DNA from 2 places in the Brevibacillus sp. FSL L8-0520 genome. Region 2 is predicted to be linked to the other one. Evidence: predicted binding sites of a transcription regulator. Region 2 holds the regulator's gene; the other holds the start of a gene.
What was found. The regulator Rex, encoded in region 2, represses fermentation and respiration genes when NADH is low (regulators of the CRP and FNR family bind a similar motif). The targets are predictions, from matches to a motif close to TTGTGAAATATTTCACAA.
Positions count from the first base shown of each region.

Region 1 (5,039 bases), 1.6 Mb from region 2:
AACAGCCGCTTCTCCCGCAGGGCAACAAGTGCTGCAAAATCGTGGATGAGCGTCGCCGCGAGCAGCGATGTTGTCTGGGCCGGATCGTAGGGCGGCAGCACTTCCACCAGATCAAAGCCGATGTAGTTCAAGTCCGTCAGTCCTCTGATCAGCTCCAGCGTCTCGAAGCTTGTAAATCCTCCGACCTCCGGCGTTCCTGTCCCGGGCGCATAGGCGGGATCGACAAAATCAATATCAAAACTGAGAAAACAGGGAGTATCTCCAATCGCTTCTTTTATCTTTCTCACCGTTTCGGCGGCTCCGGTTTTGCGCAGCTCCTGGGTCGTCATCACGTGATAGCCAAGCTCCAGACTGGCTTCCAGGTCACCCGGGTGGTTCAGCGTACCGCGGATGCCGATCTGAAAAACCTTGTCCGGCAACAGCAGCCCTTCCTCGTGGGCGCGGATAAACGGAGAGCCATGCCAGTACTTCTCTTCGTAATACGTATCCCATGTATCGGTGTGGGAATCGAACTGAATCAGCGCTACTGACCCCCACACCCTTTTGGCGGCGCGCAATGTGGCCAGTGTGACGGAATGGTCGCCTCCCAGTCCGATCGGTACGATCCCTTTGGCCATCAAGTCCAGCATGACGGCTTCCATCCGGTCGTAGCTGCGATGGATATTGTGCGGAATCACCGGCACATCCCCGATGTCGATAGCTCTTGTGTCCTCAAATGGAAAGACCTTGTGAACGGGATGATACGGAAACAGAAGCATGGAAGCCTGTCTGATCGCCTGAGGGGCAAAGCGGGCTCCTACGCGAAAAGACGCAGCCGTATCAAAGGGCAGACCGACGATGGCTACTCTGGCGTTCTCCCTTTGTGCCGGCAGCCGCATGTAAGAGCCCGTGGTGCAAAATTCCGGTTTTACGTCTGGAGACAACGGATATTGCAAGCTGTTCACCTCCGTGTTTCGTCCATGGTACCCATCCATGTAGCAAACCGCATGCCAAACGGGACGTGGAAGAAAGACGAAGGCTTTTTGCGTGGAAACCGCATCAACTCGCATTCTCTGCGCTCCAGTTCGCTCTGTCCGTTTCTCATTTTTTGGAATACGATCCCATTTGCGAGAAAGGGATTTTCTAAAACAATGAAAAAGAACGTCCTGATGATATCCGGACGTTCTGTCTCTGGTTAATTCCCTGCATGGTTTTTGCAAGGTGTTTTCGGATGAAATGTGATAGGTCCAAGCATAATTGCCTGCCTGTTCTGCTCGGAGCTTTTCTGACGTCATGTGGGCCGGCAGACCGGAGGGAGCCTGTTTTGAAACGGGCATGTCTCTTTGGCGCAACTGTTCTCCAGACCAGGCTTACGAAACGTTTTGTCCCATCATATCCTGGAGGTCTGCCTGTGCTTCTCCGATTGCTTTGACTCCAAACAAATTCTGAAGCACCTCCCATACCCCGGGCTGGATGAATTCGGGCAGCTTCGGTCCGATGCGAATGTCGCGGACTCCCAGGCTGAACAGCCCCAAGAGAATCGCTACCGCCTTTTGCTCAAACCAGGAGAGGACGATGCTGACAGGCAGATCGTTGACCTCGCAGTCCAGCGCATCCGCCAAAGCGCCGGCTATTTTGACCGTCGAGATGGAGTTGTTGCACTGCCCCAGATCGATGTAGCGAGGGATTTGCGTACCCGGTACTTTGCCGTAATCGACATCGTTAAAGCGGAATTTGCCGCAGGATGTGGTCATGATCACCGCATCCGCCGGCAAAGAAGTGGCCAGCTCCCGGTAGTAGTCTCCGCCTTTTCCGGGAGCATCACAGCCCGCGATGACGAAGAAGCGGCTGATTTTGCCTGCCTTTACGGCGTCGAGAATTTCCGGGGCAATACCCAGTACGGTCTCATGGTGAAATCCGGTCAGCAGCGTCTGATCCGACTCTACATCCGCATCCGGCAATGCGAGTGCCCGCTCGATCAAAGGCGCGAAGTCGTCATTCTCAATTTTGGTAACGCCTTCGAGTCCGGCCACATCATACGAGAAGAAGCGATCGGCATATGTCCCCTTGATCGGCATGACGCAGTTGGTCGTGGCTAGTATCGCACCCGGGAACTGTTCGAACAACCGGCGCTGGTCAAACCACGCTTTCCCGATATTTCCCTTGAGGTGCTTGTACTTGCGGAGGGCGGGATACCCGTGTGCGGGGAGCATCTCCGAGTGGGTGTAGATATTGATTCCTTTTCCTTCCGTCTGTTTCAGCAGCTCCTCCAGCGCAAACAGGTTGTGCCCGGTCACGACGATGCACTTTCCTTCGATTTTGTTTTGCGAAACGCGGATGGGCTGAGGGATGCCGAACCGGCTCGTATGGGCCTGATCCAACAGCTCCATGACGCGAATGGCTGCACGGCCCACTTTCATTGCCATTTTCAAGTGTTCATCTAAATTGAAATTCACGTTAGTCAAAGTAAAATAGAGTGCTTCCTGTGTAATGCCGTCCACTTCCGGGTCGATGTGTCCCATTTGTCGGGCATGCGTTGCATATGCCGCAATCCCTTTGAGCGCAAAAATGATCGTATCCTGTATACTGGCAAGCTCCTCAGTCTTTCCGCATACTCCCACCGTTTTGCAACCGCCTGTCGGTGTTTGCTCGCATTGATAGCAAAACATATCAATACCTCCCCTATGGATCACTTCTTACTCCGGATTATAGAGGAGGCGAAAAACGTAAGATGTGATGTACTTCACAGATTCGTCTATTTGCCATTCTTTTCGGTTTTTCGCAAAAAAAGCCCTCTCCCTAAACTTGGGCGAGGACCTTGTATCGCATGTTTCTCTATGAAATATGATGTGTTGCCAAATTATGAACCGGGGCCCGGGAAAAAGCCGTTTCGATTTTGCTGCTTCCTCTGCTCCCTGGTTATGACTTTGCCGCAATCAATCGTTTGACAGCCGCTACCTTCTCCTGATCTACGTACTTGAGCGCGCTTCCGGCTTCCCGAACGCCGGTGCCAAAATGGACTTCCGTTACAGCCGTACGACCGACGAAATCAGCGATGTTTGCCAGGCCCAGCCCGCTTCCGGCCAAAATGCTCAAATGCTCCCCAGCGGTCATCCGGACAAGCTCGGCAATCCGTTCCGCTCCATCGATGGCGCTTTTCTGTCCGCCGGAGGTGAGAATCCGCGAAATTTGCGGATAACGCATCAACAGCCGCACGGCCTCCAACTGGTCAGCCGCCTCGTCAAATGCGCGGTGGAATGTCACATCCAGCCCTTTCGCCTGATCCAGCAGGCTTTCCAGCCCTTCCGTATCGATCTGGCCGTCAGGAGCAAGCATGCCGGTGACGATACCTGCTGCGCCGAGCTCGCGAATGATTCGCACGTCTTCGCGCATGACCCGGTAATCGTCAGACGTGTACACAAACGACTGGCTGTGCGGTCTCACCATCACATTGACCGGAATGGATACGGCCCGGACCACAGCATCGATCAAGCCCCAGCTCGGGGTTACGCCGCCCTCCAGTATCCCGGTGATCAGCTCGAGCCGGTCGGCTCCTCCCGCTTCCGCTCGTTTGGCGTCCTCTACAGAGGTCGCGATGACTTCCAACAACATAGCACGGTATCCTCCCGTCCGTTTTCCTGTTATTGTAAAACGCTTCGATGACAAACAGCAACGCCAAGGGCTGATCTTCCGCGCTGCTGGTTGACAATTCTGCCTTGCCCGTCTATTGAGCGAGCACGTAGTCCGCGAGCAGTCTCGCCCCATATCCGGTGGCACCCATGACGCGATAGCCTCCGGTGGCTTTCGCCTGTACAGGGGGAGCCATGTCGATGTGCACCCATTTCATGCCGGCGGCCACAAACCTGCGGATAAACAACGCGGCGACAATCGCTCCACCGTAGCTGATCGGACTGATGTTGGTCATGTCGGCATAGTCGCTTTTCAGCAATTCTTCGTAATCGTCTACCAACGGCATCGGCCACAGTCTGTCTCCACAGTCATTACCTGACGCGATGAGCTTGGCAGTCATCCCGGAATCTCCCCAAATACCGGCCAGCTTTAAGCCGAGCGCTTCCCCGACATTCCCCGTCAGCGTGGCAATATCGATTGCCTGCTTGGCTCCCAGCCTGTCGGCGTGAATCAGGGCATCGGCCAAAATGAGACGCCCCTCTGCATCCGTATTGGCCGTCTGCACAGAAAGACCGTTGGGGTAGCGGATCACATCCGATGGCAAGAAGGCTCCGCCGTCCGGCACGTTTTCTGCGATCGGCAGAAGCACCAGCAGATTGGCCCTTGCCTTTACGGAAGTGAGGATGTCCAGCGCGCCCGCGACAGCAGCCGCTCCGCCCATATCCATGCGGGCGTCGCTGATATCCCGCCCGGCCTTGACATTCATGCCGCCCATGTCAAAGGTGACTCCTTTTCCGATCAGCGCGGTCAGCGGCAGGGACGGGTCGGTGCAGTATCGGATTTCCACCATAGCCGGCGGATGGACGCTGCCTTTGCCAACCGTGATCAGGCCAACCATCTGCAAACGCTCCAACGCCTCCCCGCGATGAACCGTCACATCCACGTCTCGTGCGGCGAAATGGTTCTGCAGCCGCTCGACAAAGGAGACCGGCGTCAGCTGATTGGGCGGTTCATTCACGAGATCGCGGGCAAAGCATGTACCCTTTGCACGGATACGGGCCCATTCGATCGCCTGCTCCGCCTTTTCTGCACCCGGACAAGCGATATGCAGCATAGAGACACTCCGTTCTTGCGCCTTTGACAAATACCGGTCAAACACATATGTACCGAGAAGCCAGCCCTCTGTCCAGGCTGTGACGGCGCTATGACGGTCCAGTCCGGCAGCAAACAGCGGCTCCAGCGAATCAAACGTCACACATGCTTCTGTAACCCTTTCCTTCTCCGCGGCCCGACCCGCATTGCCCGCCGCATCGCGCAATGCCTCCAGGTCAAAACGCGCCCGCTCCCCTAGTCCGATAATGAGCTCATGCCCTTCTTCTCCGCGGCCAAAAAACCAGGTGACAGCTCCCTTCGCTTTCATGTGCGGGCGC
Region 1 covers NZ_CP150171.1:4,058,598-4,063,636, forward strand. Annotated here, with positions in the region: gene speB (agmatinase) at 1-935, opposite strand, end outside; gene hcp (hydroxylamine reductase) at 1,350-2,648, opposite strand; gene NSQ24_RS20200 (copper homeostasis protein CutC) at 2,899-3,591, opposite strand; gene NSQ24_RS20205 (leucyl aminopeptidase family protein) at 3,704-5,039, opposite strand, start outside.
Region 1: the regulator Rex is predicted to act here: its motif matches at 2,711-2,728, upstream of hcp (hydroxylamine reductase).

Region 2 (5,039 bases):
CTTATACACTGCTCGGACACGGAATCGACAGCAACAACCGGACAAAGCTGGTGCGCATGTTCCAGAGAGAAACAAACAGCGTTCTCCTGGGGACGAGCAGCTTCTGGGAAGGGGTAGATATCCAGGGCGAGGCATTGAGCTGTCTGGTGATTGTACGCCTTCCGTTTACTCCGCCGAACCACCCGATTTATCAGGCGAGGGCAGAGCAGGTAAAAGAGCAGGGCAAAAACGCGTTTATGTCGATCGCTTTGCCTCAGGCTGTCATCCAATTCAAACAAGGGGTCGGAAGACTGATCCGCCACCAGGACGATCGCGGTGTAGTTGTCGTGCTTGATACACGCATCGTGGAATCCCGCTACGGACGCTCGTTTCTCAAATCGCTCCCACCTTTCGATACGAGAACAGGCCCCTGGACAACCCTGCGCGAAGACATCGCTCCGTTTCTTCGGGGCATGCAATCCCTGTCTGATTCATAAAATGAATCAATAGTCTCACAGGGATATAGGTGATAAAATAAATGCTGTGGAAAGCGGGAAGAGCTTGGCTGTTGGTGTTGGCTGTCACAATGCTTTTGATACCCGGCTGCTCGATCGACAACCACTTGCAAAAGGCGGTAAAAGTAGAAGATCCGTTCGCAAGTGAAGACGAGAGTGAATTCATCGGGCTTGTCATCCACTATCTGGAGCTGCCGCACGGGGAAGCAACCTTGATTCGATTGCCGAATGGAAAAAACATGCTCGTTGATACCGGAAGCGCTGAGGATTGGCCCCGCTTGTTTGCGGCGCTGACCGAACGGAAAATTACCCGGTTGGATTACGTGGTCTTGACAAATGATTTGCCGGGGCACGCAGGGGGCTTCGCTTTTCTTGTGGAGCGGGTGCTTGTAGAGAACGTCATTTTGCCCCGTCCGATTGAGTCTTCGATTCGCAACGCGGCCCCGCTCAAAGCAGCAAAAAAGGCAGTGACTGTTACTGACGGAGAAGCAATCAGACTGGACGAAGACGTGATGCTCCAGGTCCTGCACCCGAGTGAACCGCTGTTCCTGTCTCCGCAAGACAACTCCCTTGTCTTTCAATTGCGGCATGACAAGTTGTCTTTTCTCTTCGCCAGTGCGATGAATGAAAAGGCCGAGGAGAGGCTGCTTGAGAAACACGCAGATCAATTGAAAGCAGCGGTTTTGAAGGTTGCTGCTCAAGGCAGCAATCAGGCTTCCTCGCAGCCATTTTTGAGCAAGGTGGATCCGCAAGTGGCGGTCATTTTAACCGGAAAGCCGAGAGAAAAGCTAAAGGATGGCCAGGAAGAAGTGCTGGAGCGGCTCGGCGAATCCTGGGCTGAGACCTACATTACCAGTCAGAACGGAACCATCACGATCCTCTCCAATGGAAAGGATTATCGCGTTTTGAAAAGAAAAAAGTAAGGAGGATCGACCGTACGTGGCCAAAAGTGAAAAGATTTCGGAAGCGGTTGTGCGCCGGTTGCCGATTTATCTGCGCTACCTAAGCTATCTGCAGCAAGTGGGCGTGACGACGGTGTCCTCCCAGCAGATGGGCAAAAATCTCGACGTCAACCCTGCCCAAATCAGAAAAGATCTCTCTTCCTTTGGGGATTTCGGCAAAAAGGGCATCGGCTATGACGTGAACTATTTGGTAGAAAAAATCCGTCAGATCTTAAAATTGAGCGAGGAAATTCGCGTGGCGCTGATCGGGGCCGGGCATCTGGGACACGCCATTAGCAATTACAATGCGCAGGTAGAGGATTACATGCGGATTGCGGCTATCTTTGACAATGACCCGGCCAAATGCGGAAAAGTGCTCGCGGGAATCACCATTCAGCCACTGGAAGAGCTGATTCAGACCGTGAAAGAGCAGAAAATTCGTCTTGCCATCCTAACAGTGCCAGCAGCGGCGGCCCAGTCGGTCGCCAACCTGCTGTTTGAGGCCGGGATTGAAGGGATTTTGAATTTTGCTCCCACCACGATTCGCACCGAACGCGATGTCAGGATCCACTATGCCGATGTGACATCCAGTTTGCAGAGCCTTGCTTATTACTTGACGTAAGAATGGAGTGTAACGATGAAAAAGACCATATTGACCCATGCAACGGTAATTACCGCAAATGACCAAAATGAAGTGATTCAGGACGGAGCTGTCGGATTTGAAGGAGCGGGTATTACGTACGTCGGTCCGACCCCCGATGATCTCTCCGGCTATGACGAAGTGATTGATCTGAAAGGGGATTATGTGCTGCCAGGCTTCATCAATACACACGGGCACGCAGGAATGTCGCTGCTCCGCGGTTATGCGGATGACTTGCCGCTCCAGCAGTGGCTCGAAGACAAAATGTGGCCGCTGGAGGCACAATTCACGTCCGAGCATGTGAAATGGGGCACATACATATCCCTTATCGAAATGATTCGGACCGGTACGACGACATTCGTCGATATGTATGATCATATGGATGAAGTGGCAAAAGCCGTGCAAGCGTCCGGGATGAGAGCGCGTCTCTGCCGCGGAATGATCGGCCTTTGCTCCGAGGAAGAGCGTCAGGCAAAGCTGCGGGATGCCGTTTCTTTCGCCCGTGAATGGCATAACCAGGCGGATGGACGCGTGACCGTCATGATGGCTCCACATGCTCCGTACACTTGCCCACCGGAATTTATCACACAAATTGTGGAAAAAGCGGAGGAGCTGTCTCTGCCGATCCATATCCACATGTCGGAGACGGAGTGGGAAGTTGGTCAGAATGTAAAGGATTATGGGGTTCGCCCGGTTGCTCACCTGGAAAAGCTGGGTGTCTTCAATCGTCCAACTTTGCTCGCCCACGCCGTTCACCTCACGGATGAAGAGATCGACGTCTTGGCAAACTATCACGTGAAGGTATCGCATAATGTCGTCAGCAACCTGAAGCTGGCAAGTGGAGTGGCGCCAGTACCGAAAATGCTGGCAAAAGGGATTCACGTTTCCCTCGGAACAGACAGCAGCGCGAGCAACAACAACCTCAACCTGTTTGAGGAGCTGAAGCTGGCTGCCATTTTGCACAAGGGCGTAAACAACGACCCCGTCGCAGTTCCAGCCGAGGAAGCGCTGCGCATGGCAACCCGTTATGGCGCAGAGGGCGTATTCCAGCCGGATACACTCGGAACGATCGAGACTGGGAAACAAGCGGATTTGATTGTGCTTGACAGTCATCAGGCGCATTTCCATCCGGCTCATGATCCCGTGTCCCATGTCGTGTACGCAGCAAATGGCCGCGATGTTAAGGATACGATTGTGGCCGGTTCTTTCCTGATGCGCAACAGAGAGCTTCTCACCGTCGACGAGGAGCGCGTTATTTTTGAAGCCAACCGGATGTTTCAGCAATTGAAGCGATAAGGGAAAAGGCTCCTGTCATGGGGGACAGGAGAAAGGTTGTAGGTGTAGGTAGAGGGATTTTGATTGGTCACCATGCCGACTTATTTTCGCCATACTTCCGCAAGCGAGGTATGGCGAAATTCCAGTGGGGATGAGTGAGACGATGCTCTTAGAGGTGAAGACAATGCTGCCCAGGAGACGCGATAATCCTGCAGCATAGACCCTAAGAGGTCAGGAGATGTCGTTTGGTTTGACAACTTCACGCGCTCACCTCCTCGGGGTGTATCTGTAGTATGGCCCAGGTGCCGGGTCGTATGTTTAGCAAGTTTTCCGTCCTGTTCTAAAACCTTCCCAGAATTCATACGCATAAGGAAAAAGGGACAGGGGTGAACGGACTTGTATATTAAGCCCAAACAGCTCTGGTGGCTTCCGTCATTATTTCTCGTCCTGTTTGCCTTGGGCACCTTGCTTGGAGAACTTCACAATCGTCTGGATATAAAAGAAGCGCATGTAATCTCGACGACACAGCGAGAAGAGGCAGACCGGGCGATCATTGCCAGTTTGCTGGATCAGGTAACCAAAGATACGGAGCGGCCATTCTCCGTTTTCGTAAAGGATTACGTTCTGAGCGGAAAGTACAAGGGTGAAAATTTTCAGCTGGCCGGGGAAATAGCCGGACATCGCTTTGAACTGCAAAAAGAAGCGGAACAGGTCAATGTCACGATTGACGGAGAAATTCAAGACCACCAGGCTTTGCCATACTCGCTATATACGCCCCAGCAGCATGCGGCTATCTTGAAAAGCAAGCTGGGGCGGGTTGCGCCGCTTCCGGTCGCAGATGGTTCCGGTCAGGGCTGGCAAGGCTATCGTCTCAGCGTGCCTTCTACAGAGGTGACCGATCTGTTGTCCATGTGGCTCGGACCATCTTTTCCGATCAAGGATATGACTCAGCGTCTGGCCAATCAGATTGCAGTCGAGTACCAATTATGGTACGATGGACCGACGCGTGAATTGCGGCAATTGGAGATCTATTTGCAAATGGAGACAGCTGCGGGACTCAAGCAGGATCAGCTTCGCTTTCGGTTGTAATGTAAGGGGATAAAGGAGTTTTACCGGTGTATGTAAAAATCGTTGCAGGAGTAATCGCCGTTATTCTTGTGCTCGTTCTGGGCTCGGCCTATCATCTGGGCGCAACCGTTGTGGGGAAGCAGGATGATTTTGAGGCCCAGGTACGGCAATGGGTCCAGGAGCGGACAACAGTCGCGCAGATCGATTCCATAGACGAGTATCGCGGGAATCAATCCTATGCGGTAGTGCTGGGAAAAAACCAGGCGGGCACCCCTGTGGTGGTCTGGTTGACGGCCGAAACAGTCGCATTTGATTCTCTGGAAAAAGCCGTTACCCGTGAAAGCGTGGAAGCGGCCGTTAAAAAAGGATTTCCAGATGGAGCGATTCGCCATATCGTTCCGGGTATTGACGAAAAGAATCGCTTTTGGGAAGTAACGTTGCAGGACCAACAGGGCCGTTTTCATTATTTGCACTACGATCTGTTTACAGGTGCCCTGCTTACCTCTTACGTCGTTTCTCCCAAAATAGTCAGATAGCCCTTCCATTTTCGGAAGGGCTTTTTTCATTTCCATCCAACAACTGTAAGCAAAAAATAATATATCAGTATGATATACTAAAACC
Region 2 covers NZ_CP150171.1:2,487,032-2,492,070, forward strand. Annotated here, with positions in the region: gene dinG (ATP-dependent DNA helicase DinG) at 1-476, shown strand, start outside; gene NSQ24_RS12450 (MBL fold metallo-hydrolase) at 518-1,417, shown strand; gene NSQ24_RS12455 (redox-sensing transcriptional repressor Rex) at 1,434-2,057, shown strand; gene NSQ24_RS12460 (amidohydrolase) at 2,073-3,371, shown strand; gene NSQ24_RS12465 (hypothetical protein) at 3,747-4,439, shown strand; gene NSQ24_RS12470 (DUF5590 domain-containing protein) at 4,466-4,954, shown strand.